DNA from 3 places in the Caballeronia sp. ATUFL_F1_KS39 genome. Region 1 is predicted to be linked to each of the others. Evidence: predicted binding sites of a transcription regulator. Region 1 holds the regulator's gene; each other region holds the start of a gene.

Region 1 (9,615 bases):
AACGTGCCGCCGCCCAAGTCGAACACGGCGATCTTGCGGTCGCCCTTTTCGGCCTTGTCGAGACCGAACGCGAGCGCGGCCGCGGTCGGCTCGTTGATGATGCGCTTCACTTCCAGACCGGCGATGCGGCCCGCGTCCTTCGTTGCCTGACGCTGGCTGTCGTTGAAGTACGCCGGAACCGTGATGACGGCTTCCGTCACCGGCTCGCCGAGGTAGTCTTCAGCGGTCTTCTTCATCTTGCGCAGGACTTCAGCCGAAACCTGCGACGGCGCGAGGTTCTTGCCGTGCGCTTCGACCCATGCATCGCCGTTGTCGTGCTTGACGATCTTGTAGGGCATCAGGTTGATGTCCTTCTGCACTTCCTTCTCGTCGAAGCGGCGGCCGATCAGGCGCTTGACCGCGTACAGCGTGTTCTTCGGATTGGTGACCGACTGGCGCTTCGCAGGCGCGCCGACGAGGATCTCGTTGTCATCCATGTACGCGATGATCGACGGCGTGGTGCGCGCGCCTTCCGAGTTCTCGATGACCTTGACCTGATTGCCTTCCATCAGCGCCACGCACGAGTTCGTGGTGCCGAGGTCGATACCGATGATTCTGCCCATTTTTTATCCTCTCCTAGCTTTGATCGCAGTGGCGTTGCGGCCGGCCTTTCGATGCCGGCTTTTGCCGATTTACCGGGCCGAACGCCCAAAATTCATACCTGTACGCAAGATAAGAGCGTCAGTTTCGATTTCAAGACCCTGCAAACGATGCGGTCTATAAGTTTTTTTTGTGCGGCGACCGACACGGCCGGCACGTACGCCGCGAGACCGATTACTTCGGCGCGGCGACGGTCACGAGCGCCGGACGCAGCACGCGGTCGGCGATGACGTAGCCCTTCTGCAGCACCGTGACGACAGTATTCGGGTCTTGTTCCGCCGGAACCATCGAGATGGCCTGATGGCGATGCGGATCGAATTTTTCGCCGACCGGGTTCACCGCGATCACGCGGCCTTTCTCCAACGCGCCCGTCAGTTGACGCAGCGTCAGTTCGACGCCTTCGCGAACCTTGGCGACATCCGTCGACTGGTCGGCGAGCGCGGCTTCCAGGCTGTCGAGCACCGGAAGCAGGTTCTCCGCAAAATTTTCGATGGCGAATTTATGCGCCTTCGCGACATCTTCCTGACTGCGGCGGCGCACGTTCTCGGTTTCGGCCTTCGCGCGCAGGAAGTCTTCCTTGAGCGCGGCGATGGTGGCCTGCGCTTCGGCGAGCGCAGCTTCGGCCTCATTCGGCGCGGCTTGCGGCGCGGCGGCGGCATCAGCCGGTGCGCCTTGGGACGCGGGAGCCGCCGCGCTGGTCGGGTCGGCGGACTGGCGCGCGTTATCGTCGGCGGGCGTTGCGTTCTGGCTCGCTGGATTCTCTTGCGTGTTTTCCATGTCGCTGAATATGTATTGCAGTGAGTTGAATCGGCTGCGAAAGCGGCCAGACCGAAAGTCGGACGCATTTTTCGCACTAACGGCCGAAATGAGGGCGCCGAAAGCTTTTTCAAGCCTTCGAAACGGTTTTTCGGACAAATCTCGACAGCAAGGTGGCGCCGCAATGGCTCGTAATACACACTTCGCCGCGGCGCGCGATTTTCGGATTGAGGGAAAGCCCTGAGTCGCCTACACTTCAAAAAAGCAGCGCAGGACGCACGTTAACCCTAATCCTACGAATTGCTTCAAACCGCTTTCAGCCCTTGCCCGTTTCCTGATCCGGCCGCCTTCTGACCGGGCAACCCGCTTCCCGGGGATACCATGAAACTGACCTTTGCTATCGCGGTGGTCGCCCTGGTACTCGTCGCGGGAACGACCACCATCTGCATGTCCGGCGTCGTGACCGAACGTACCACCGAGTACGGCGGCGTTCACGCGACCATCGAAAGCTACTTCAATCCGAACGAGAAAATTTGTCGATAGTGCGCCGGTCGCGCTTCGTCGGCCTTCCCTGCAGTTCCGCTGCGGGCTCGCGGAAATTCTTGCGGCGCTCGGCCTCGGCCATGCGTTTCGCACGGCCTTCCCCGGTTTCGGCATAGAGCGTCTGGGCGACCGGCGCCGGGCCGCGCACATCGCATATCCCGAGCACTTCGACCTGCCACACCAGCCGTTCGATATCGATCTCGACGATATCGCCAACGCGCACGTCCTTAGACGGCTTCACATTCGCCCCGCCGATCTTCACGCGGCCTTTCTCGACCGCATCGCTCGCGAGCGAACGCGTCTTGAAGAAACGCGCTGCCCAAAGCCACTTATCGATGCGCAAACGCGCGCCAGGTTCCGTCGAAATCTTGTAGTTCATGGGTGAATGCCTGAAAAAGCCGCGCTCAGGCCACTGCGGTGAGCGGCTGCACAGTCTGCACGGGCCATCCCTGAAGATGTTGCGCGGCGATCTCGCCCAGTGCCTTGATCCACGCGGGCGCTGAGTTCAGGCAGGCAATCCGGTGAAAATGCTTGCCGCCCGCCTTCAGAAATTCGTCGCGCACCTCGATGCCGATTTCCTCGATCGTCTCGAGACAATCCGCCGTGAAGCCGGGACAGAACACGTCCACACGAGAAACGCCGCCCGCGCCGAGCTCCGCGACCGTCGGCGCGGTGTACGGCTGAAGCCACTCCGCCCGCCCAAAGCGCGACTGGAACGTCACGCGGCATTCGACCGGCGTAAGCCCGAGCGCGGCCATGAGCAACGAACCGGTCAGCTGGCACTGGTCGTGATACGGATCGCCGAGATCCATCGTGCGCTTCGGCACGCCGTGGAAGCTCAGCACAAGCTTGTCGCCCGCGGCGAAATCCGGCTGGCCGTGATGCCGCCAATAGTCGCGCACCTGCTCCGCGAGCGCCGCGATATACGCCGGATGATCGGCGTAATGGCGGATCGTGCGGATTTCCGGCTGATTGCGCACGCGCTTGAGCGCGGCGAACGCGTCGTCGAACGCGGTGGCCGTCGTGGACGACGAGTATTGCGGATACATCGGCAACAGGAGAATGCGGTCGGCGCCTTCGAGCTTCAGCTGATTGAGCATCGCGCCGATGCCCGGCGTGCCGTAGCGCATCGCATAGTCGACGATGACGTGATAGTCGTTCGCCGCGAAGAGCCGCCGCAAGCCGTCGACCTGCTTTTCCGTATGCACGCGCAGCGGCGAGCCTTCGGGCATCCACACTTGCGCGTACTTCTTCGCCGATGCGCGCCCGCGAAACGGCAGGATCAGGCCGCGCAGAATGAATTGCCACACGAATGACGGAATTTCGACGACGCGCGGATCGGACAGGAATTGCGCCAGATACTTGCGCACCGCCCGCGGCGTGGGCGCGTCCGGCGTGCCGAGATTGATCAGCAGCACCGCGACGCGATGCGAAGCGCTGGGCTGCGAGGGCAACTCGAGGTCGAAACGCATAAGGGAAGCGAGCCTGAAGATGGTCGTCGGAAAAGTTGAGGACCATTATAGCGGCGCGTTTCCGGACGCATCATTGGCCGAACGGCCTAGTGGCGCGCTCTTTCGCGGCGCGCCAAGATGGCGTCACTGATGACTGAGCGACATCGACAGCAAACGCGCGGTGATATCGACGATCGGAATCACGCGGTTGTACGCCATGCGCGTCGGGCCGATCACGCCGAGCGTGCCGACGATCTTCCCGTTGACCTCGTATGGCGCCGTCACGACGCTCATTTCCTCGATCGGCACGAGATTGCTTTCTCCGCCGATGAAAATCTGCACGCCTTGCGCGTGACTCGATACATCCAGCAATTGCAGGAGGCTCGTCTTTTGGTCGAACAAATCGAAAAGCTTGCGCAGCCGCGCCATGTCGGACGAAAGGTCCGCCACTTCGAGCAGGTTGCGCTCGCCGGAAATCAGCACGGTGTCAGTGGGGTCCGTCTCGGCGGTGCTCGCGACCACGGCCGCCTGCATGAGCGCGGTCATGTCGCCGCGCAACTGGTCGATTTCCTCGCGCAAACGGCGGCGTACTTCGTCGAAGGACAGGCCCGCGAAATGCGCGTTGATGTAATTGGAGGCTTCTACGAGTTGCGAAGGCGAATAGTCGCGTTGCGTGGCCATCATGCGGTTCTGCACGTCGCCTTCGGGCGTCACGATGATGAGCAGAATGCGCTTGTCCGACAGCCGCATGAACTCGATCTGCTTGAACATGTGGCTCCGGCGCGGCGTGAGCACGACGCCCGCGAACGAAGACAGATTGGACAGCACGCTCGCCGCCGCCGCGACGATCTTCTGCGGCTCCTCGCCTTGCAGGCGAGTCTTGACCGCGGTGGTCATGGCCTCGTCTTGCGGTGCTTCTACAGTCAGCATCGTGTCGACGAAGAGCCGGTAGCCGCGCGGCGTGGGAATGCGTCCCGCCGACGTATGCGGGCTCGCGACCAGCCCGAGGTCTTCGAGATCCGACATGACGTTGCGGATGGTCGCGGGGCTCAGTTCGAGGCCGGAATGACGTGATAACGTGCGCGAACCGACCGGCTGACCTTCGGCGATGTAGCGCTCGATCAACGTTTTGAGGAGGGTTTGTGCACGTGGGTCTAGCATGGGGAAATTTTAGCTCAACGTGTCGGATAGCGGCGAGCCGCGCCGGGTGGTCGGCATTCAACGTCCGCTCCATTCTAGCGACAAACGGCGAGCCTGCCCGCGTCATGCCGCACGGTCTCGTCGCGGCGCGCCCGGCGGCCATCGCCCACGGTTCTTTTCGCTCTCTGACTATGGTGTAATGCCGGCATGGAAATTGGCCAATTCAAGACCGTCGCCCTCGTGGGGCGCACCAACACGCCGGGCATCGAGGCGCCGCTGAGATCGCTCGCCGATCTCCTCAGAAGCCAGGGCTTCGAGGTCGTCTTCGAGGCGGGCACCGCGAAGGACGTCGGCGTGACGGAGTTCCCGGCGCTCTCCATCGCGGAGATGGGCGCGCGCGCGGACGTTGCAATCGTGCTCGGCGGCGACGGCACGATGCTTGGCATCGGACGGCAGCTCGCGCCGTATAAAACACCGCTCATCGGCGTGAATCATGGCCGGCTCGGCTTCATCACCGACATTCCGCTCAAGGCGATGCAGGAAATCGTCCCGCAAATGCTCGCCGGCCAGTTCGAGCGCGAGGAGCGCAGCCTGCTCGAAGCGCGCATCGTGCGCAACGACAAGCCGATCTACCACGCGCTCGCGTTCAACGACGTCGTGGTGAATCGCAGCGGCTTCTCCGGCATGGCGGAGCTGCGCGTGTCGGTGGACGGCCACTTCATGTACAACCAGCGTTCCGACGGACTGATCGTCGCGACGCCGACCGGCTCGACCGCCTACGCGCTGTCGTCGGCGGGGCCGATCCTGCATCCGCAATTGCAGGGCTTCGTGCTCGTGCCGATCGCGCCGCATTCGCTGTCGAACCGGCCGATCGTGCTGCCCGACGATTCGAAAGTGACCATTCAGATCATCGGCGGTCGCGACGTCAACGTGAACTTCGACATGCAGTCGTTCACCGCCGTCGAACTGAACGACGCGATTGAAGTGCGGCGCTCGAAGCATACGGTGCCGGTGCTGCATCCGGTCGGCTACAGCACGTACGCCACGCTGCGCAAGAAGCTGCACTGGAACGAGCATCCGTCGCAGGATTCGTCCGCTCTCTGATCTGCCAGAACTTCCTTCCCCGAAGCGTCCATGCTCCGTCATCTTTCCATTCGAGATTTCGTCATCGTCGCCACGCTGGATATCGATTTCGATCCAGGCTTCACGGTCTTTTCGGGTGAAACCGGCGCGGGCAAGTCGATCCTCATCGACGCCCTCGCGCTCACGCTCGGCGCGCGCGGCGACGCGAGCGTCGTGCGCGCCGGTCAGGCGCGCGCCGACATCACCGCCGAATTTTCGACGCATCCGCTCGTCGTGCGCTGGCTGGACGAACACGCGCTCACGCAGGACGCCGATTCGGTCATGCTGCGGCGGGTGATCGATTCGGGCGGCCGCTCGCGAGCGTTCATCAACGGCACGCCCGCGACGCTCGCGCAGTTGCGCGAAGTCGGCGAAATGCTCGTCGATATCCACGGCCAGCACGCGCATCAATTGTTGATGCGACCGGACGCGCAACGCGAACTCTTCGACACGCACGCGCAGTTGCTCGACACGGCCGGCGCGGTGAATCGTGCGTGGCGAGCGATGCGCGACGCGCAGCAAGCCGTCGAGACCGCCCAGAATCGCGACCGCGAGCTGCAACTGGAACGCGAGCGTCTCGCGTGGCAACTGAGCGAGTTCGACAAGCTCGCGCCGCAGCCCGGCGAATGGGAAGAAGTGAGCGCGGAGCATCATCGGCTGTCGCATTCGGCGAGTCTCATCGACGGCGTGCAGGGTGCGCTCGGCGCGCTCTCCGAATCCGACGAAGCGATGATCTCGCAGCTCGGCGCCATCATCTCGAAGCTGCGCGGCCTGGCCGATATCGATCCCGCGTTGAACGACGTGCTCGCGTCGCTCGAACCGGCGGAAATCCAGTTGCAGGAAGCGTCGTATTCGCTATCGCACTACGCGCAGCGGCTGGAGCTCGATCCTGACCGGCTCGCGCAAGTCGAAAGACGCATGGAGCAACTGCACTCGACCGCGCGCAAGTTCCGCCTTCAACCCGAAACGCTGCCGGAAGAACACGACGCGCGCCGCCGCCAGCTCGCCGAACTCGATGCCGCCGCCGATCTCGATGCGCTCAACGCCGCCGCCGAGAAAGCGAAGAGCGAATATCTCGCGCAAGCCAAGGTGCTGTCCAAGGCGCGCGCGAAGGCCGCGAAAAATCTGTCGAAAGCGGTCACGGAAGGCATGCAGGAGCTGTCGATGGCAGGCGGCAGCTTCGAGGTCGCGCTCGTGCCGCTCGCCGAAGGCGGCGCGAACGGGCTGGAGCAGATCGAATTCCGCGTCGCGGGACACGCGGGCGTCGCGCTGCGGCCGCTCGCGAAAGTCGCGTCGGGCGGCGAACTGGCGCGCATCAGTCTTGCGCTCGCCGTCATCGCGAGCACGGCGAGTCCGACGCCCACGCTCATCTTCGACGAAGTGGACACGGGCATCGGCGGCGGCGTCGCGGAAGTGGTCGGGCGTCTGTTGCATCAGCTCGGCCGCGACCGTCAGGTGCTGTGCGTCACGCACTTGCCGCAAGTGGCCGCGCGTGGCGATCAGCATTTCCAGGTCGCGAAATCGTCGGACGATGCGGGCGGCACGGTGAGCACGGTAAAGCAACTCGATCGCGCAAAACGCGTGGAAGAAGTCGCGCGCATGCTCGGCGGTCTCGAAATCACCGCGACCACCCGCAAGCACGCGAAGGAAATGCTGGCGGCTTAAGCATCCGCGTCAGCCCGCCGACGCCACTGCGAACACACGGTCCCACAGCGCCGTCACCGCGTCGCGTTCGGTCTGAACCGTGGCCGGATCGACGCGCGCCTTTTCCATACCGTCGAGCCGCAGCGTGTGCTGCAGCTTGCGGTACTGGCGATACGCCGCGCCGATCGCATCGGCTTCTGCTTCGGCGATCAATCCGCTTTTCGCGGCGATCTTCAACAGCGTGATATTCCCCGCGTTGCGCAGAAACTCGCGATGCTCGCGCGCGTGCAGCAACACCCAGTACTGAACGATGAACTCGATATCGACCATGCCGCCGCGATCGTGCTTCAGATCGAAAAGGTCGCTGCGATTCGGATGGCCATCGGCGACGCGCTGGCGCATCGACACGATCTCGCGCGCGAGCGCGGCCGCGTCGCGTTCCATGACGAGCACGTCGGCGCGAATCTGCTCGAACTCCGCGCCGATTTCGGCATCGCCCGCGCTGTAGCGTGCGCGCGAAAGCGCCTGATGCTCCCAGACCCACGCCGTGTTCGCCGCGTCGCCCTCGCGAATCTGATAGCGGCGAAACGATGCGAGGTCGGTCACGAGCAGGCCCGATTCGCCATTCGGCCGCAGACGCAAGTCGACGTCGAAGAGCGTGCCCGCGCCCGTCGCCGACGTGAGCCACGTAATGAGGCGGCGCGTGAACATCGCGTAGATGTCGGAGGCCGCGTCGTCGGGATCGTCGTACAGAAAGATGAGGTCGAGGTCCGACGCGTAGCCCAGTTCCTTGCCGCCGAGCTTTCCGTACGCGATGACCGCAAAGCGCGGCGTCTCGCGATGCCGCTTCGGGAACTGCTTCCACACGGTCTGCACGGTGACGTCGAGCACGGCGTCGGCGAGTTCGGAGAGACGGTCGCTCACGTGCTCGACGCTCAGATGCCCGGCGAGATCGATCAGCAGAATGCGAAATACTTCGGCCTGATGCGCGTGACGCAGCAGATCCATTTGATGTTCCGCGTCCTCGGCGGCATCGAGCCGTGCAATCAGCGAGCGTTTGAACGCGGCCCAGTCGAACGGGCTGGCGATGGCTTCGTCGTCGAGCAATTCATCGAGCAATTGCGGATGGCGGATCAGATAGCCCGCCGCCCAGCGCGACCCCGACAGCACCGAGAGCACGCGCGCGAGCGCCGCCGGATATTCGGTCAGCAGCGCGAGATACGCGCCGCGCTTGGCCGTCGCTTCGAGCAGATCGAAAAGCCGCATGATGGTGTCGGCGCGGCGCGGCGCATCGATCGACTGCACGGCTTCTATCGAGCGTTGCGCGACGATATCGAAGCGTTCGCGGCTCTGCGACGGCAAGCCGGCGTAACGCGCCGAATTCCACACGCCCGTCAGACGTGCGAGCACCGGCGCCGGGTCCGCGAAGCCGAGTTCCATGAGGCGCGCGGCGAGCTCTTCCTGCGCGGAATCGTCGGCGAGCGCGCCGCTCCAGATCCACGACGCCACCGAATCCTCCGCGACGCCGCAGCCGCCCTGCCCGCTCACCTTGTCGGCGAAGATCGCGTCGAACTGCTGCTCGACGAGCTCGCGATGCGCGTCGAGCGTTTCCATCAGCGCGGCGTAGTCCGCGAAGCCGAGCGATTTCGCGAGCAACGCGCGCTCGTCGTCGGCGACGGGCATCGCGTGCGTCTGTGCATCGTTGCGGTATTGCAGCCGGTGCTCGACCGTGCGCAAAAAGAGATAAGCGTCGGACAGCGCCTTGCACACCTGTGGCGCGAGCAGGCCATGCGCAGCGGCGCGTTCGAGCACCGCGAACGTCGGACGAATGCGGAAATCCGCTGCCTGTCCGCCGCGAATCAACTGAAATACTTGCGCGCTGAATTCGATCTCACGAATGCCGCCGCGCCCGAGCTTGATGTCGTCGGCCTTGTCGGGGCGCATCGACGCGCGCCGCCGCGCTTCCTGCCGAATCTGCTGATGCAGCGAGCGGATCGCGGCGATCACGCCGTAATCGAGATAGCGCCGGTAGATGAAGGGCGTCGCGATGGCTTCGAGCTGCTTCGCGAGACGCTTCGCCGAATCGCTCTTCGTCTCCGAGATGAGCCGGCCCTTGATCCACGCGTAGCGCTCCCATTCGCGGCCCTGCACGTAGAAATACTCTTCGAGCATGCCGAGACTGCACACGAGCGGGCCGGAGTCGCCGTTGGGACGCAGCCGCATGTCGACGCGAAAGACGTAGCCGTCTTGCGTCATTTCCGCGAGCGCGCCGATCAGCCGCCGGCCGAGCCGTGTGAAGAATTCCTGCGTCGGGAGCGCC
Region 2 (9,615 bases), on a different contig from region 1:
CGTCTCGTCGATATCGAATCGCTGCTCGACGACTTCCTCCGCGCGGCCGGCCAACTCGGCGACAAGCTCGGATGCTGGCTCGTGCAATTGCCGCCGAGCCTGCCGTTCAATCACGACATCGCCGACGCGTTTTTCAAGGCGCTGCGCGAGCGCACGACGTTGCCGGTCGCGTGCGAGGCGCGCGAACATAGCTGGTTCACGACGCACGCGGCAGCGTTGCTGAAGTCGCATCACATTGCATACGTCGACGCCGACCCGATTCCCGACGAATGCGAGATCAAGCATCGCGCGGACACATCGCTCGTGTATGTGCGGCTGCACGGCTCGCCCGAGTTATACAGGTCTTCGTACGACTACACGTATCTCGACGAACTCGCGCGCACGCTGCACAACCGCGCGAAGAAGACGGCCGAAGTCTGGTGCATCTTCGACAACACCGCCGAGGGCCACGCGCAGCCCAACGCGCTGCATCTGATGGAGCGGCTGCGGATTCATCACAAGGTCTGAAGTTCTTTTTGGAGGCTTCCTCAGATGCTCAAGCTGCTTGCGGCCACGCTCGCCGCGTCTTGCATTTTCACGGCCACGCCGGCACACGCTCAGAACGCCACGCCCGCCGGCGATGGCACGTTCCTGCTGACGATCTTCCTCAAGCACGACGAATCGAAGACGCTGCCCCAGATCAATCAGCAGTTGAAGGAGCAAGGCTACTTCAAGCAGTTTCCGCCGCCGGGCGTCGAAGTAGTGTCGTGGTACGTGATGATGGGAATCGGTCAGGTCGTCACGTTGCGCGTACCCGCCGACCGGTTGCGCGAAGTCAACCGCGCGATCGAAAGCACAGCATGGGGCGGATATCGGACGGAGTTCTATCCGACGTACGACTACAAGGCCGCCGCGCAGAAGTTGCGCGAGGAAATGAACAAATAATCCGGACGAAAAAAAACCCGCATCGCTGCGGGTTTCTTCTTTCGGCATGACGCGAGCCTCTTTCGAAGCCCGCGCCGATGTAATCGGCTTTCGCCAGATTACATGTCCATGCCCATGCCGCCCATGCCGCCGGGCATGCCGCCAGGCATCGGAGCATCTTCCTTGGGCAGTTCGGCGACAGCTGCGTCGGTCGTCAGCAGCAGGCCAGCCACCGATGCCGCGTTTTGCAGCGCCGTGCGCGTCACCTTCGTCGGGTCGACGACACCGGCTTCCACCAGGTCACCATACTCGCCGGTTGCCGCGTTATAGCCGTAGTTGCCCGTACCCTGAGCAACTGCTGCCACCACGACCGAAGCTTCTTCGCCGCCGTTCGTGACGATCTGGCGCAGCGGCTCTTCCATTGCGCGCAGGACGATCTTGATACCAGCGTCCTGGTCTGCGTTCGCGCCCTTCAGGCCGTCGATCGCCTTGCGAGCGCGGATCAGCGCAACGCCGCCGCCTGCCACGATGCCTTCTTCCACAGCTGCGCGCGTTGCGTGCAGTGCGTCTTCGACACGTGCCTTCTTTTCCTTCATTTCGACTTCGGTCGCAGCGCCGACCTTGATCACCGCAACGCCGCCGGCCAGCTTGGCCACGCGCTCTTGCAGCTTTTCACGGTCGTAGTCCGACGTCGCTTCTTCGATCTGCTTGCGCACTTGCTTCACGCGAGCTTCGATGTTCACGGCTTCGCCAGCGCCGTCGATGATCGTCGTGTTTTCCTTGCCCACTTCGATGCGCTTCGCCTGGCCCAGTTCAGCCAGCGTTGCCTTCTCGAGTGTCAGGCCGGTTTCTTCCGCGACGACTTGACCGCCGGTCAGGATCGCGATGTCTTCCAGCATGGCCTTGCGGCGGTCGCCGAAGCCCGGAGCCTTGACAGCAACCGTCTTCAGGATGCCGCGGATGTTGTTGACGACCAGGGTAGCCAGCGCTTCGCCTTCGACGTCTTCAGCGATGATCAGCAGCGGACGGCCAGCCTTCGCGACTTGTTCCAGAACCGGCAGCAGATCGCGGATGTTCGAAACCTTCTTGTCGTGCAGCAGCACGAACGGGTTTTCGAGGACGGCGACTTGCTTGTCCGGGTTGTTGATGAAGTACGGCGACAGGTAGCCGCGGTCGAATTGCATACCTTCGACAACGTCCAGCTCGTCTTGCAGCGACTTGCCGTCTTCGACGGTGATGACGCCTTCCTTGCCGACCTTGTCCATCGCTTCAGCGATGCGCTCGCCGATCGACGTGTCGCTGTTCGCCGAGATCGAGCCGACTTGCGCGATTTCCTTGTTCGTCGTGCAGGGCTTGCTGATCTTGCGCAGTTCTTCGATTGCTGCAGCCACGGCCTTGTCGATGCCGCGCTTAAGGTCCATCGGGTTCATGCCCGATGCGACGTACTTCATGCCTTCGCGAACGATGGATTGCGCGAGCACGGTAGCGGTCGTGGTGCCGTCACCTGCGTTGTCGCTGGTCTTGGAAGCAACTTCCTTGACCATTTGCGCGCCCATGTTCTGAAGCTTGTCCTTCAGTTCGATTTCCTTCGCGACCGACACACCGTCCTTCGTGACCGTCGGGCCGCCGAAAGAGCGCTCGAGCACGACGTTGCGGCCCTTCGGACCCAGCGTGACCTTGACCGCGTTGGCCAGGATGTTCACGCCTTCGACCATCTTGGCGCGTGCGGAATCGCCAAAAGTGACTTCTTTAGCTGCCATATCCAAACTCCTTGATTCGATTCGGTTTGCTGGCTTCGCTGCGGCGCTCGGACGAGCGGCTCAGGCAGACGAAGCCGAACGTGCAGGAAGGATGCTTTACTTGACCAGAACGGCCATGATGTCTTCTTCGCGCATGACGAGCAGTTCTTGCCCGTCGACCTTGACGGTCTGGCCAGCGTACTTGCCGAACAGAACACGGTCGCCGACCTTCACGTCGAGGGCGATTTGCGCGCCCTTGTCATCGCGCTTGCCCGGGCCGATGGCCAGGACTTCGCCTTGATCCGGCTTCTCAGCGGCTGCTTCAGGGATCACGATGCCCGATGCGGTCTTGGTTTCCTGGTCCAGACGTTTGACGATGACGCGATCGTGCAAAGGACGAAGGTTCATACACACTCCTCTCTTGATTGAGACTGAAAACGCGGGAAAACCCGTCCTTTGAGAAGAAACTCGCCGGACGGCAATCTTGTTAGCACTCTCGTGCAGTGAGTGCCAATTATATGGAGCGGCTTTGACAATTTCAAGGACGCGAAGGCCGGGAAAACGCTTAAGCAGCTTGGCTCTTGAAAAACGGCACTGCGTCCACAGGCGGAAATCAGATCAATCGAAACTTAGAATCGATTGACAGAATTAATGCCGATTCGACAAAAGTGATTTCGTCAGATTAGGGTTTTTCCTAGGTCGTCCGGAGCCTAGACTGCATCTCAACGACGAAGCAACGGAAAGACACACACTCCGCCGCGGCGTTCCTGAAAACAGCATCCGGAGGTCATCATGTTCAAGTTCAAATCAATCGTTCCCGCCATCGCCATTGCAGCCGTACTCGCCGCGCCGGCTTTCGCGCAAGCGCGCGAAGACGGCCCTGCCACCCGTGCGCAAGTGCGCGCCCAACTCGTTCAACTCGAACGCGCCGGCTACAAGCCGATGGCCGATCAAGCCACGTATCCCGCCGAGATTCAGGCTGCCGAAGCGCGCGTGGCCGCGCAACAAAGCGCATCGAACGCGTCGTTTGGCGGCGTGAGCGATGGCGCGTCGGCATCGGGGAAACCGGCGCGCGTCGGCTTTTTGAGCCGTATCGTCCGCCCCGCCGCCGATGCCAATCCGGTCGACTTCAATCGTCCGTAAGCGAACGCAAAGCGGCGCGCGACGCCGCATCCGACGAAGCCCGGCCTCGCGTGCCGGGCTTTTCACTTGCTGAAGGAACTAAGACCCACGCTTTTTCGTCGGTGATACCGCTGGCACTACAATCTTCACCTGCCTCTCTTCGTTCCTCTCGCTCTCCGTCTTAAGCCGCTCATGTCATCTCTCGCATCGTCGCGTCTCGTGTTCGTGTCGCTCGCGCTGACCGCCCTTGTCGGGTGCGGCGGCCGCGCCGCCACCACGCCGAGCTATCAGCAGGAGCTGTTCAGCACCGGCGTGAGCCCGTTCGCCCACAATTTCGACGCCACCGTCAACGAAACCTGCGAGGCCGCGCGGCGTGCGCTGCTGTCGCAAGGCTTTCTCACGACGATGGGCCAGCCCGACACCGTCGACGCGACCAAGAATTTCCAGCCGAGCGCCGAAACGCACGTCGTCGTGTCGTTCCACGTCGTTTGCACGCCCGGCGAAAACGCGACGAACCAGAGCATCGCGTACGTGAACGCCGTGCAGGACGGCTATGCGCTCAAGAAGAGCGACACGTCCGCGAGCGTGGGCTTGAGCGTGCTCGGCTCGCTGTCGCTGCCGATCCGCTCGAACAGCGACGCGATGGTCAAGATTTCCAGCGAGACCGTGCCCGCCGGCAAGTTCTATGACCGATTCTTCGGTCTGATGGGCCACTATCTGAACACGGTGCCGCGCAGCGCGCCCGTCGCCGGCGACGAAGTGAAAAGCAAGCCGCTCGCGCCGTCGATCATCGTGAGCTCGCCCGAGCTGACGCCGACGCCCATCGTCGTGCAGGCGCCCGCCGCCGCGACCGCGATCCAGAGGCCGGATGCGGATGCGCCTGCGGCTGCGGCTGGCGCATCGGAAGTCCCGGCGGCGTCGGCGGCCGCAGTGCCCGCGGCCACCGTGACGCACTGAACCGTCAGTTCGGCACGTTGACGATGCCGCCCGCCACCGAGATCGCGTTCGCGCCGGGATCGGTCGCGATGGGCGGCAGATTCGACGTCGTGAGGGCGGGCGCCGAACCCGCCTTGCCGCCGCGCGCGACCGTCCGCACCACCTGCGACGGCGGCAGCGGCGCGTTGTTCTTCAGGTGGTTCCACATCAGGTTGAGCGCCTGAATGTCGTAGTAGTGGACCGGAATGAAGCGCGTGTCGAAGCCTGCCACGCTCAGGAACGCGTCGAAGTGCTGACCGTTCGTGATCTCATACAGCGAAAGCTGGCTCTTGCTTCCCTCCGCCACGCGATTCGCACCCAGATACGGCCGCGACGCATGATTGATCGGCACGAGCGCATCCGCCCGGCCCTGCACGATGATCGCGGGCTTGCCGCGCAGATTCGCGTTCACGCGGATCGCATTGACGCTGCCCGCCATCGTCGCGTTGCCGTTCGTCCATAACGCGCGCAGGCAGGCGGCGCCCGCGTAGCTCGCATCGGGCGTCGCCAGCCGATGATCCGCCGCGCCCGTCGTTCCCGCGTTGTAGACCAGGTTGATGCCGTTGGTCGGCGGCACGCCGTTGCCGTTGCCGAAGATCGTCGGCATCGGCGAGACGAGCGGCGTGACGCCGGCCGCGCCCGTCGCCGCGCTGGTCGTGCCGAAGCTGAACTCGCAGAGATTGTCGAGCACGCTCGCTTTCATGTACGCATCGGCGTAAGTCACAGCGACGGCCGGCACCGCCTGCGAATCCCACATCGGCGCGTGCAGCGTGTCGGAATCGCTCTCGTAGCCTGCCTGATGCAGACGGTTCAGCGCATCGGTCGCCTGCTCCGTCGTCGTGCCGCCCGAGACGAAGCCGTTGGCGGCAAGCGTCGCACAGCGCGCCGTGCGGATCGCGTTGGTCGTGGCGGGCAGAAGCGTCGTCAGATACGGCGCGCCTGCCGCAGCGGGCGCGAGCGCCGCGCACGGCTGCAGCAGGTTCGCGAGCGTCATGTAATCCGCGAGCGGCCTGCCGAACGAGCCGACCGGCACGCCGCCCTGCCGCACCGAAACCTGCGACGGCAGATTCAGATTGATCTGCGGCTCGCCGACGACGACCGCCGTGATCCAGCCATCGGTGTCCTGTTCCGCCGCCGCCAGCGATGCGCCGCCGCCGTTGCTCACCGATGCCGCGATCGTCGTGATGCTGCCCTTGCTGTAGCGCACCTGATGCGTCGATCCGCTGACCGGCCCGAACATGTCGTTGAGCGCCCAGTACGCGAACTGGATCGCCTGCAGCGTGTTCTTGCCCCAGTCCTGCTCCGGGTTTTGCTGCGAATGCGCGTGCTTGTACGCGTAGCGATTCGGGAACGCCGAATTGAACGACGACAGCGCCGACGCGCTCACGTTCGCCTTAAAAATCGCCTTGGTTCCGGCGATGTCCGCACTGGCGAGCGTGCCGTCGATGAGCGTCACGAGCGTCGTCGAAATTTCCTGCGCGCCGTTGCCGCTGCCCTTGTCCGTGTAGGCGACCGCGCAGCCGCGCTTGAGGCCCCACTCGCCCGCCGCCGAAATCGCACCGTAGACGCCGCGCGATCCCGATGACGTCGCCGTGACGATGCACGGCTGGTCCGGATTGAAGCTCGTCGGGATCTGCACGAGCAGGCTCACGTTCTGCCTGCCGCTGCCATCGTCCGCGTAGGCGATGTACTCCTTGCCCGCGATCTTGCCTTCGCCAAGCGAGTCGTTGCCGTTCAGATCGATATTCGGCCCCCAGAAGCGGCCGTAGCCGCCGTTCGCCGACATGTCGACGAGCGCGCGGTAGTTCGAATAGATCGCCAGACGTCGCAATTCGGCTGCCGTCGGCGCGGCGGGCTTCGCGAACGTCGGCGCGGTCGCCGACGCGAGGCCCGTCTTGCCGAGACCGGCCGTGAGCAAATCGTCGGAGACGCCATCGTAAGTCTGGGTGTTCACTGAGCCCGAGATGAAGCTCGGCAAGCTGTTGGCCGGCTGGCCGCCGCCGTTGTCGTCATCGCCGCCGTGGCATGCGGCTAGTGTCGCCGCCGCCAGCAACGCCAGCGCGCCGAGCGCGGCCGTTCGCGCCACATCCTGCAAAGCCTGCAACCTCGGGAAACGCGCGAGTCTTTTCATTTGAATCTCCGCCATCCGTTCCGATTGAGTGATGCGATTTTCAAGCGATCGACAATGCGAGTATCGCGCCGATCGAACGCCAGTTACACCTGATTTCATGCGCGCCGGCGATAAAAGCGCCAAACGACAACGGGCCCCGGCGGAGACGCCGGAGCCCGTTCAAACGCCCGCCAGACGAGCGAAGCTTGCGGCATCACGGATGCCGCCCACTGCCTGTGACGCGTATTATTGCCCGCCGCCTTGAACGCCGAGCGTGAGCTTGTTGGAAACCGACTTCACGCCCGGCACGCCCTTCGCCACTTCTTCAGCCTGGGCGATCTGGCCGCCTTCCGGCACCGTGCCGGTCAGCGTGACTGCGCCGCTGCGCGCGCGCACGAACACGTTCGACACGTCGAAGCCCTGCGCCTTCGACAGCGCGCGGCGCACGTCGTAGCCGAGCTTGCGATCGGTTTTCTTGGTCGCGGATTTCTGAGCCTTGGCCGCCGCTGCCGAGTCGGTGCTCGTGGCCGCCGCGTCGCTCGATTGCGCATAGGCGCTCGATGCCACGGCCACGCACACCACCACGCCCAGCGCCTTCAACAGATCGACTGCTTTCATGATTTCTCCTTTTGTTTCGCTTGTTGACTTCGCACAGTTGCTACTTCGCTCGTTTTGCACTTCAAAAGCGGGCCGCATTCCCAGCGGCTGGGCAACGACATCGAGCGGCTGACCGTGACCGCGCGCGCCCGGCGCCTGAAACTGACGCGGGAATAGCGGCGGCAAGCCGGCGGATGCGGCTCACGGTGCTGCGAGAGACTGGCGATCGAAACAAATCACGGCCGGTTTTTTCGGGCGATGACGCCCGCCGGCTCGAATATGACCTGCCGCATGGTCCCTGCTTGGCAGTCCGCGCACCCACATTCCGGGCTGCGGCGCGCGAGGAGCCTTGTCGTGCGGCGGCGAACGTCAATTTAGCCCAGCGCGGCCATTAGCGCAAAGCATTTAACAATGCGGCCATATGCGACGCCGTTCGCAAGCAACAGCGCGCGCGCTTTCTACACACGCCTGTCACACGGCGCGCCGGGCCCGCGGTCATCCGGGCGACGCGCGATCTCATGTACCATCGACGCCATGCCGGCCGTCCGGACGCGCCGCTCGCGCGCCTCGCCGAACACGTTCGGGCAGACGTGGGCGCATCGCGATCGGGTAAGCTCGCACGCACGAAGTTTCAAGATTACCGACGAGATGACCCACCCTTCAGGAAACAATCCGGGCCACGATCCGGACGTCCCGCCCAAACGCAAGCCCCTGCCGAGAATCGGCGCGCGCTTCGTCGCGATCTCATGGCGCGATCTCGCGCTCACCTTCGGCCCGATCCTGCTCGTGTGCGCGGCCGCGCTCTATGCCGCCGTGCGGCTGATCCAGCCCGCGCCGCCGAGCACGCTGACCATCGCCGCCGGCCCGAAAGGCAGCTCGTTCTGGACGAGCGCGCAGAAATACAAGACGATCCTCGCGCGCAACCGCGTAACGCTGAACATCCTCGAGACGCAAGGCTCGCTCGATAACCTGACGCGCCTCGAAGACCCGAAATCGAACGTCGACGTCGGCTTCGTGCAGGGCGGCCTGACCAAGCCGGGCGCGACGCACGACAATCTGGAATCGCTCGGTAGCGTGTCCTACGTGCCGCTCGCGGTCTTCTATCGCGGCGCGACGGTCATCAGCCGATTGTCGGAGCTGAAGGGCAAGCGGCTCGCGATCGGCGCGGAAGGCAGCGGCACGCGCGTGCTCGCGCTGAATCTGCTGAAGGCGAACGGCATCGAGCCGGGCGGCGACACGGAACTGCTGCCGCTCGCCGGCGACGAAGCCGCGAAAGCGCTCGAAGACGGCCAGATCGACGCAGCCTTTCTGACCGGCGACTCCGCGCAGCCGCCGACGATGGCGAAGCTCCTGCGCACGTCCGGCATCCGCTTCATGGATTTCGCCCAGGCCGACGCCTACGCGCGCCGCTTTCCGTATCTGACGGAAATCGACTTGCCGATGGGCGCCTTCGATTTCGCCCGCAACCTGCCACCGCGCGCGGTCCACATGATCGCGCCGACCGCCGAACTGGTCGCGCGCGACAGCCTGCATCCGGCGCTCTCCGATCTGCTGATCGAAGCCGCGCGCGAGGTGCACGGGCGCGCGAATCTGCTGCAGCGGGCGAACGAATTCCCCGCGCCGCTCGTGCACGAATTCCGCATCAGCGACAACGCGGAGCGCTATTACAAATCGGGCAAGAGCTTTCTGTACCGTTCGCTGCCGTTCTGGGTCGCGAGTCTCGCGGATCGCGTGCTGGTCGTGCTGGTGCCGCTGATCGTCGTGCTGATTCCGGGCTTGCGGCTCGTGCCGGGGCTGTATCGATGGCGCGTGAAATCGCGCATCTACCGCTGGTATGGCGCGCTGATTGCGATAGAGCGGGAAGCGATCAGCGGCCCCGACACCGAGCAGCGCGACGCCCTGCTCGACCGCATCGACGCGATCGAAACGGCCGTCAATCGCATGAAGATGCCGCTCGCGTTCGCCGATCAGTTCTACGTGCTGCGCGAGCACATCGGTTTCGTGCGGGAGCGTCTCGCGCACGCGCCGGTCGCCCCGGCCGACCAAACCCGCGCGCGCGACATGGCGCAACAGCATGCGGCCGGTGTCGTTCGCCAAGCAGACACGGAGCAAGGCAGCACGTAATATCTGTTGGAGAAACGTTAAAAAAGGATGCGACGCCGCGCGCTG
Region 3 (9,615 bases), on a different contig from region 1:
TGTCGATCTCGTGACGCTCGCGATGAATCTTTACACGCAAGGCGTCGATCCGGGCCTCGATTTTTCCGATATCGACGCCGTGCGCCGCGTCGTCGAGCGCTGCAATCAGATTCCGGTGCATCCACGCCATCCGTACGCGGGCGATCTCGTGTTCACCGCGTTTTCGGGTTCGCATCAGGACGCGATCCGCAAGGGCTTCGCGCAGCGCGTGCCGGGCACGGTGTGGGAAGTGCCCTATCTGCCGATCGATCCGGCCGATCTCGGCCGCAGCTACGACGCCGTGATCCGCGTGAACAGCCAGTCCGGAAAGGGCGGTTCGACGTATCTGCTCGAACGCGGTCTCGGCTTCACGCCGCCGCGCCGCGTGCAGATCGAATTCAGCCACGCCGTCCAGAAAGTCACCGATGCATCCGGCGCGGAAATCAGCGGCGAAGCGATCTGCGAGCTCTTCAAGCGCGAGTATTTCGATGCGGGCGGGCCGGTATCGCGCATCGACGTTTCGACGCTTACGGTATTCGAAAGGCGCGTCGCATTACCGGCCGTAGTGGCTGCGACGAGCGGCGACGCTCACGCGCAGGCGGTCGCCGCCGCGCTCGGCGTGGACGCGAGCGTGAACTGGTTCGAGACGTCCGTGACGGCGAACGGCGACACGGCGGCGTTCGTCGGCTGTCGTGTCGGAGACGGGCCGACGCGCTTCGGCGTCGCGGTGCATGCGAATCCGGCGCTCGCGGTCGCCGATGCCGTCGTGAGCGCGGTCAACCGCTCCGGGCGCGTCGTGGACAACCTGCGGCAAGACGAAGCCGTGGAAGCGTGATGGGCGGCGCGCGTGGCTATTCGAGCGCCACGCGCGTCGCCTGCAGGGCGAGCAGCTGCCATTGGCCTTCGGTCTGCACATGGACGGCGGTGTAGGCGATCGGAAACAGCAGCGCGCCGTTCTTCGATTCCATCTCGATCAGCGCACGGCCCGACACGAGGCACGTATCGCGGCCGGCGGGCAGCACATCCTGCGACTGAATTTCGATCTGCCGATAGCGGCGGCGGCCCGCGGTGATCGCGTCGATGAACTGGCGCTTCGTCTCCCGCTTGCCGTTCGTGTGGACGTAGCTGACGTTCTCGGCCAGCAGCGCGTCCAGCGCCGGGCCGTCGCCCTCGACCATGGCACGGAAGCGATCGCGCTCGAGGCCGCGGATGGCCTCAATGGTTTTTGCCGGCATCTGTCGATTCCCCTTGTGTCGAGGAACCGATGCGCCGGCGCCTCGTCAGAAGTTGTATTGCAGATATAGCTGGCTGAAATTTATACCAGGATTCGGCTCTTTGATACCGCCGTTCGACAGATGCTGAAAGCGAAATCCCGCTTGATAGCTCTGCTTCGACCCGAAGATCATGCCGACGCCCACCATGTCCGCGAACTGGAACGCCGACCCGACGCTGAAATCCTCGGTGATGCGCGTGTGCGAGAGCAGCCGCACGCCGACGCCCGCCTCGATGAACGGCCGGAAGTAGCCCGAGCTCTTCACGAAGCGCAGCACTGGCGTAATGCCGAATTCCCATATGTTCGGATGCACGGCGTTGTCCTCGGTCGTGTGCCAGTAGGACACGTGACCTTCGCCGATGAGCGTGAAGTGAAAACCGCCGATCTCCCACCAGGTGAGGCCCGGATCCCAGGACAGGCCGAGATCGGCCTTCTTGATGTCGTGGTCGGCGACGCCGCCGGCGATCTGGACACCGAATCGGTCGGCATGAGCCGCCGCCGACGCGAGACCCAATGCGGTACAAACCGCCACGCGCGCTAGCGGGCGGGGCCACGAACTCTTGTTTTTATGCATTTGCACCCCAATTTGCTCGGATAGCGGGTGTGTTTCGTAAATTGCTGTCGCTTGGCGATTCTAGTGACGTTTTAAAACATTTGCAGAAATCGCATCAGCGCGCCCCCGTTTGTAGAATTTCTGATCGCGACAGTGGGCAAGTAAGGTAAATCATGCGAAAACGTTTCAGCCTCCGGTAGTTTCTTCCGCTGCTCGCGCAACAGTCCGTCCTATTGGACCCGCAAATTCGATAGTTTTTGTGGGAACTCCCACATTCCCCTCTGCTCTAACACTTAGCACTCGATGGACTGGAGTGCTAATATCGTGTCTGACTTGCCGCGGTCGTTAAGCGGCACGTGAATTGTTGATAAGGAGCTTATGAGCGTGACCAATGCGATGACCCTTCCGAATGTTGTGAGCTCGGCACCTGCCAAGGCATCTTCGGCAGGCGCGCTGACGTACGCACAGTCGTCGATGCTGACCGGCCAGATCGGCAACATCGATTCATACATACAAGCAGTGAACCGTATTCCGATGCTTTCGCAGGCGGAGGAACGACAGTACGCCACCGAATTCCGCGAGCAGGGCAACCTGAACGCCGCGCGCCAGCTGGTGCTTTCGCACCTGCGCCTCGTCGTGTCGATCGCCCGTAACTATCTCGGTTACGGCTTGCCGCACGCCGACCTGATCCAGGAAGGCAACATCGGTCTGATGAAAGCGGTGAAGCGCTTCGACCCAGAGCAAAACGTGCGCCTGGTGTCGTATGCGATGCACTGGATCAAGGCCGAGATTCACGAGTACATCCTGCGCAACTGGCGCATGGTGAAGGTCGCGACGACCAAGGCGCAGCGCAAGCTGTTCTTCAATCTGCGCAGTCACAAGACCAGCCATTCGGCGTTCACGCCGGACGAGATCGAAGGTCTCGCGAGCGAGCTGAACGTAAAGCGCGAGGAAGTCGCGGAGATGGAAACGCGCTTGTCGGGCGGCGATATCGCGCTCGAAGGCCAGGTCGAGGATGGCGAGGAAGCGTACGCGCCCATCGCCTATCTGGCCGACTCGCACAACGAGCCGACTAACGTCATCGCCGCGCGGCAGCACGACAGGCTGCAAAGCGACGGCCTCGCCGATGCACTCGAATCGCTCGACGAACGCAGCCGCCGCATCATCAAGGCGCGCTGGCTCGACGTGCAGGACGACGGCTCGGGCGGCAAGACGCTGCATGAACTGGCCGACGAGTTCGGCGTCTCGGCGGAGCGCATTCGCCAGATCGAGGCGAGCGCGATGAAGAAGATGCGCTCGGCGTTGCATGACTACGCGTAACAATTGACTGTGCCATTGCAGAAATTGCAAAGCCCGCCGTCGACGAGACGGCGGGCTTTTTCTTTGGCACTTCGCTGAAAACACAAACGGCGCCCGCGGGCGCCGTTTGTTATCGAGCTTCGATTACCGCTTCAGGCAGGCATCGGTGCAGCGCCGCCGCCGTTGCCGGACAAGCGCGTGGACAGTTGCGCCGCATAGCGCTGCGCCGCCGCGCCCACGACGATGTGGAACGTATCCGCCGACACCCACGCCACATCCAGCGACGACAAACGCTGACGATCCACCGACGACGGATCGCGCACGACCACGCGCAGGCGCGTCTGCGCAACCGCGTCGAGCGATACCACGTTGGTCGCGCCGCCGAACACCGCGAGCCAGCGGAACGGGTCCGGATCGAGCGGGCCGGGCGTCTGGTCGCCGCTCACCGCTGCCGCGACCGGTTGCGCCGGCGTCGACGATGCGGGCGTTGCGCCGCGCGTCGACGAATGCTCGAGTTCGCTGCGGATTTCATCGGCGATCAGATCGGCTTCCGGCCCGATGATCACCTGGACGTTGGTCGCGCCGCGCTTCAACACGCCGCGCGCGCCGATGCTCTTCAACTGCGGCTCCGACACCTTCTCCGAATCCACGACCGACAGACGCAGACGCGTCGTGCAGGCATCGACGAGCGTCAGATTGGATGCGCCGCCGAGCGCCGCGACGTACTTCGCAGCGCGCGTGTTCGACACGGCTGCTGCCGCGCCGGGCACGGGCGGAATCAGGCCGCCATCGACGGTTTGCGCCACGTCGGTTTCGGCGTCGGTCGTGGCCGGCTCGCGGCCCGGTGTCGCCATGTTGAACTTGCGGATAAAGAAGCGGAACAGGCCGTAATAGATGACGAAGTACACCGCACCGACCACGAGCGCCAGCCAGCCGCGCTGCGACAGACCGTAGTTCAGCACGTAGTCGATCGCGCCCGCCGAGAACGTGAAGCCCAGGTGGATGCCGAGCGCCGAGCAGATGGCGAGCGACAGGCCCGTCAGCACTGCGTGGATGCCGTAGAGCACCGGAGCCAGGAACATGAACGAGTATTCGATCGGCTCGGTCACGCCCGTCAGGAATGCGGTCAGGGCCATGGAGAACAGCAGGCCGCCGACGATCGCGCGGCGCTCCTTCGGCGCTTCATGGAACATCGCGAGGCACGCGGCCGGGAGACCGAACATCATCACCGGGAAGAAGCCCGTCATGAAGCCGCCCGCCGTCTTGTCGCCCGCGAAGAAGCGATGCAGGTCGCCGTGCACGATCGCGCCGCCGTCGGGCGGCGTGAACGAGCCGAACACGAACCACGCGAGCGAGTTGATGATGTGATGCAGACCCGTAACCAGCAGGATGCGGTTCAGCACGCCGAACACGAAGGTGCCGAGCGCGCCGGCGGTCGTCAGCCAGTTGCCCGCGCCGTCGATGGCCGCCTGCACCGGCTGCCAGATGTAGCCGAAGACGATGCCGAGCACCAGACACGCGACGCCTGTCACGATCGGCACGAAGCGCTTGCCGCCGAAGAATGCCAGATACTCGGGCAGCTTGATGTCCTTGTATCGGTTATACAGATAGCCGGCCACCATACCGGCGATGATCCCCGACAGCACGCCCATGTTGAGCTTGTCGTTGATGTCCTTCATCACGGCCACTTCGATGAGGTAGCCGATCGCGCCGGCGAGACCCGCCGTGCCGTTGTTGTCCTTCGCGAAGCCCACCGCCACGCCGATCGCGAACAAGAGCGGCAGATTGGTGAAGATCGCGTCGCCGGCGTCCGCGATCATCTTGATGTTGAAGACATCGGGCTGGCCGAGACGCAAAAGCAGGCCGGCCACCGGTAGTACGGCGATCGGCAGCATCAGCGCGCGGCCTAGTCGCTGCATCTTTGCAAACGGGTTGGCGTCCATCGGGTTCTCCAAAAAATATAGGTCTTGTCTTTGCTGCTTCGAGGATTGCTGAAAAGGCATCCGTGAAGCTGGCTGCAGGGAAGACGTTCAGTCCTGCGGCCAGATTTCGCGGCTTGCCGCTCTTACTGCCTGAGCCGATTCGAGCGCGAGGCAATCCTCGGCGCGCTGACGGCACAGTTGGTAATCGAGATTGCGCACGCGTGCCTTGATGCCGGGCACCGACACCGGATCGACCGACAATTCCGTCACGCCGAGTCCGATGAGCAAGGGCGCCGCGACCGGATCGCCGCCGAGCGCGCCGCACACGCCGACCCACTTGCCGTGCTTCTCCGCGCCCTGCACCGCCGCCTTGATGAGACGCAGCACGGCCGGATGCAGGCCGTCGGATTGCGCGGCGAGATCGGGCTGGCAACGGTCCATCGCGAGCGTGTACTGCGTGAGATCGTTGGTGCCGATCGAGAGGAAATCGGCGTATTTCGCCAGTTGGTCGGCAAGCAGCGCCGCCGACGGCACTTCGATCATCACACCCACTTCGACCGGATCGGTGCGGCCCGCTTCGCGCGCCAGTTCGTCGATGCGCGCACGCAAGCGCTGCAGTTCGCCGGAATCGGTGACCATCGGCAACAGGATTCGCAGCGCGCCCGCCGGCTTCACGGCGAGCAGGCCGCGCAACTGGTCATCGAGCAGATCGGGGCGCACTTGCGCGAGCCGGATGCCGCGCAGCCCGAGCGCCGGATTTTCCTCGGGCGGCAGCGTCAGATAATCGACTTCCTTGTCCGCGCCGACATCGAGCGTGCGGATGATCGCGGTGCGGCCCTGCAAGGCATCGACGATGCCCTGATAGCTTTGCGCGTGCTCCGCGACCGTCGGCGCCGACTGGCGATGAATGAACAGCAGTTCGGTGCGCAACAGGCCGACCGCATCGGCGCCGTTTTCGACGGCGGCTTTGGCGTCGTCGAGCGTCGCGATGTTCGCGGCGACTTCGATCGCGCGGCCATCCTTCGTCGATGCCGCTTCGCGCGACAGCTTGCGGTTCGCTTCACGCACGCCCGCGAGCCGCTCGCGCTCGCTGCGTGCGCGCTCGACGTCGAGCGCGGTCGGCGCATGCTCGATGCGTCCCGCCGATGCATCGACGACGACTTGCGTGCCTTCGGGAATCGCGTGCAGCGCATCGCCGATCGCGACGAGCGCCGGAATGCCGATCTGCCGCGCGATGATCGCCGCGTGCGAGGTCGCGCCGCCGCGCGCCATCACGAGCGCGGTGACGCGGGTGCGGTCGAGCGACGACAGATCCGACGGCGTGAATTCCGTGGCGGCGAGCACGGCTTCCTGAGGCAACTCGAGCGCCGCCGTGTTGTTGAGGCCGAGCGCGCGCAACACGCGCTTTTCGATGTCGCGAAGATCGGCCGCGCGCTCGGCGAGCAGTTCGTCCTGCACGTTCGAGAGCAGCGCGATCTGCGCGCGGATCGCCTCGCGCCATGCGAAGCCCGCGCTCTTGCCGAGGCTGATGAGATCGCGCGCGGCGTCGAGAAGCGTCGGATCTTCGAGCAGCACGCGATGCACCGCGAAAATGCCCGCTTCGCCGACCGCGCCGCGCTGCGACGCGGTACGCACGGTTTCGCCGAGTTCGGCATCGACCTGGGCGATGGCTTTATCGAGCGCGCGGCTTTCCGCCGCCGATGCGCCGCTCGCCTGTTCCGGCGGCACGATTTCCTGATCGTCCCAGCGCACCAGCTTGCCGATCGCGATGCCCGGCGCCGCGCACACGCCCGCGAGCGTGTTCGGCGGCAACGGCTCGCCCGTTCGCGTGGCTTGGACGACCGGCGCGGGCGACTTCTCGCGCGCGGGCGATTCTTCGACTTCGCCTTGCGCCGCGCGCAGCAATTCCACCGCGACCGCTTCGACCGCCTGTTGCGCCTGCACGCCGATGCCGACGAGCTCGATGGTCGCGCCCTCGCCCGCACCGAGGCCGAGCAGGCCGACGACGCTTTCCACCGGCGCCTTCTTGCCTTCGTAGCGCACTTCGACCTTCGCGTCGAAACCGCGGGAAGCTTCGCGTGCCCGCGCCGCCGGACGCGCATGGAGGCCGCCCGCATGGGAGAGCGTCAGGCTGCGGCGCGCTTCGTCGAGAACGACCGCGCCCGCGCGCGCCGTCTCGGCTTTCTCGCCGTCCTTGGCGCGCAGAACCAGCAGGCGCGAGCCCGCTTTCAGCACGCCGCGGCCGGCGCGATCGATGATATCGAAGGCATCGCCGTTGGCGATCGCGATTACCGAAACGAGGCTCGGCGCGTGCTGCGCGACGAAATCCGCATCGAACTCGATCAGCGGCTCGCCCGCGCGCACCGTCGCGCCTTGCTGGATCTTCGGCGTGAAGCCCTTGCCGCCCAGCTCGACCGTGTCGATGCCGATATGCACGAGAATCTCGGCGCCTTCCTTCGTGCGCAGCGTCACGGCGTGATGCGTGCGCGCCAGATGCGTGATGGTGCCGTCGCAGGGCGAGACGAGCACGTTATCGAGCGGATCGATGCCGATGCCGTCGCCGAACATGCCCTCGGCGAACACGGGATCCGGCACGTCGGCGAGCGGCACGACGGGACCGGTGAACGGCGCGAGCAGCACGACGTCGTTCGGGTTATCGATGGAATGGTTCAACAGTGACTCCTCGGCACGGCGCATCGGCTATCTCACTCAATGGGTTTCGGTGACCTTGTTCAGGTGGCGCGGCGCGTCGGGATTGCGCCCGCGCGCGGCGGCCAGACCCGCGGCCATCACGTAGAACGAAAGAATCGCGGCGATCGGATCGAGCGCGGGATGGTCCGTGGCGACGAGCGGCAGTTCCGCTTCGGCGACGTCGGCTGGGGCTGCGAGCAGCACGCGCGCGCCGCGGGCACGCATATCGGCGGCAAGCTGGATGAGACCCGCCTGCTCCGGCCCGCGCGGCGCGAATACGAGCAGCGGATAGTCGCGGTCGATGATCTCCATCGGACCGTGACGCACTTCCGCGCTGGAAAACGCTTCGGCCTGAATGCCCGACGTTTCCTTCAGCTTGAGCGCGGCTTCCTGCGCGATGGCGAGGCCGAGGCCGCGCCCGATCACGATCATGCGATCGACGCTCTTCAGTTCGTCGACGGCGCGCGTCCAGTCGAGCTTGCCGGCGGCGCGCAGCTTCTCGGGCAGCGAATCGAGCGCCTTCAGCAATTCGACGTCGCGCTGAACGTGCGCGATCACGATCGCGGAAAGCGACAGCATCGCGATATAGCTCTTGGTCGCGGCAACCGACAGTTCGGGACCGGCGAGCAGCGGCAGGAAGTATTCGCACGCGCTTTCGAGCGGCGAACCGGAGACGTTGACGGCCGCGACGGTGAACGCCCCCGCGTCGCGCAGCGCCTGCATGGTGCCGACGAGATCGGGGCTCTTGCCCGACTGCGAGAACGCGACGGCCAGTTGGCCCGAGACACGCAGCGGCGCCTGCTGCAACGTCGCGACGGACATCGGCAGCGATGCGACCGGCACGCCGATGCGGCTCATCGTCAGGCTTGCGAAATAACTGGCGGCGTGGTCGGAACTGCCACGCGCGACCGTGAGCGCGACATTGCGCGGCTGTTCCTTGAGCTTTTCCGCGAGTTCTTCGATGCGCGAGGTATCGGCGAGCTGGGCCGCGACGACGTCGGCGGACTCGAGCGCCTCATTAAGCATATTCGACAATTGATTCTCCTTCGACGTACGTGGCGGTCAGCGCGTGCTCCCGGTCGAGCACGACGAGATCGGCCCAAGCGCCGCGCGCGATGCGGCCGCGGTCTTTGAGTCCGAGATAGTCGGCGGGGAAACGCGACAGGCGATTCGAGACGTCCGCGAGCGGAATGCCCAGCGAGACGAGATTGCGCAGCGCCTGATCCATCGTCAGGGTGCTGCCGGCGAGCGTGCCGTCCGCGAGGCGCACGCCGCCCATGCATTTGGTGACGTGCTGGCTGCCGAGGCGATATTCGCCGTCGGGCATACCGGCCGCCGAGGTGCTGTCGGTCACGACGTAGAGACGCGGAATCGCGCGCATCGCGGCCCGAATCGCGCCCGGATGAACGTGCAGCAGATCAGGAATCAGTTCCGCGTATTCGGCATGCGCGAGCGCCGCGCCGACCATGCCCGGGTCACGGTGATGCAGCGGCGACATTGCGTTGAACAGATGCGTGAAGCCGCGCGCGCCGTGCTTGAGCGCGTTCACGGCGTCGTCGTATGTGCCGAGCGAATGGCCGAGCTGCACACGCACGCCGCGCGCCGCGAGGTCCGAAATAATGTCGAGATGACCGGAGATTTCCGGCGCGATCGTGACGACGCGGATCGGCGCGAGATCGAGATACTTCAGCACTTCGTCGCGCACCGCGACGGCGGCCGCGTCCGGCTGCGCGCCGAGCTTGCCGGGATTGATGTACGGACCTTCCAGGTGCACGCCGAGCATGCGCGCGCCGCCCGCCGCGCGGTGTTTGGCCTGTTCGCCGAGACCCGCGACGACGCTCATGAGTTCGTCGCGCGGCGCAGTCATCGTGGTGGCGAGCAGGCTCGTCGTGCCGTGC

Evidence for each region. Region 1 encodes HrcA, which represses chaperone genes, less so after heat shock. Its sites were predicted from a motif close to TTAGCACTCNNNNNNNNNGAGTGCTAA; they were not measured.
Region 2: a site for HrcA is predicted at 3,130-3,156, ahead of NCR93_RS10945 (co-chaperone GroES). Genes of this name have one in related genera too.
Region 3: a site for HrcA is predicted at 2,099-2,125, ahead of rpoH (RNA polymerase sigma factor RpoH). Genes of this name have one in related genera too.

What each region holds. Positions count from the first base shown of each region.
Region 1 covers NZ_JALQDZ010000002.1:45,654-55,268, reverse strand. Annotated here, with positions in the region: gene dnaK (molecular chaperone DnaK) at 1-602, opposite strand, end outside; gene grpE (nucleotide exchange factor GrpE) at 814-1,416, opposite strand; gene NCR93_RS02315 (hypothetical protein) at 1,777-1,938, shown strand; gene NCR93_RS02310 (RNA-binding S4 domain-containing protein) at 1,910-2,317, opposite strand; gene hemH (ferrochelatase) at 2,343-3,410, opposite strand; gene hrcA (heat-inducible transcriptional repressor HrcA) at 3,534-4,550, opposite strand; gene NCR93_RS02295 (NAD kinase) at 4,737-5,633, shown strand; gene recN (DNA repair protein RecN) at 5,664-7,316, shown strand; gene glnE (bifunctional [glutamate--ammonia ligase]-adenylyl-L-tyrosine phosphorylase/[glutamate--ammonia-ligase] adenylyltransferase) at 7,326-9,615, opposite strand, start outside.
Region 2 covers NZ_JALQDZ010000017.1:187,868-197,482, forward strand. Annotated here, with positions in the region: gene NCR93_RS10930 (DUF72 domain-containing protein) at 1-507, shown strand, start outside; gene NCR93_RS10935 (hypothetical protein) at 532-924, shown strand; gene groL (chaperonin GroEL) at 1,023-2,663, opposite strand; gene NCR93_RS10945 (co-chaperone GroES) at 2,760-3,050, opposite strand; gene NCR93_RS10950 (DUF4148 domain-containing protein) at 3,435-3,785, shown strand; gene NCR93_RS10955 (DUF2242 domain-containing protein) at 3,957-4,721, shown strand; gene NCR93_RS10960 (D-(-)-3-hydroxybutyrate oligomer hydrolase) at 4,726-6,870, opposite strand; gene NCR93_RS10965 (BON domain-containing protein) at 7,096-7,467, opposite strand; gene NCR93_RS10970 (TAXI family TRAP transporter solute-binding subunit) at 8,095-9,570, shown strand.
Region 3 covers NZ_JALQDZ010000001.1:297,715-307,329, reverse strand. Annotated here, with positions in the region: gene leuA (2-isopropylmalate synthase) at 1-814, shown strand, start outside; gene NCR93_RS01535 (nuclear transport factor 2 family protein) at 831-1,214, opposite strand; gene NCR93_RS01530 (acyloxyacyl hydrolase) at 1,260-1,826, opposite strand; gene rpoH (RNA polymerase sigma factor RpoH) at 2,190-3,125, shown strand; gene nagE (N-acetylglucosamine-specific PTS transporter subunit IIBC) at 3,257-5,047, opposite strand; gene ptsP (phosphoenolpyruvate--protein phosphotransferase) at 5,135-7,723, opposite strand; gene NCR93_RS01510 (SIS domain-containing protein) at 7,736-8,743, opposite strand; gene nagA (N-acetylglucosamine-6-phosphate deacetylase) at 8,736-9,615, opposite strand, start outside.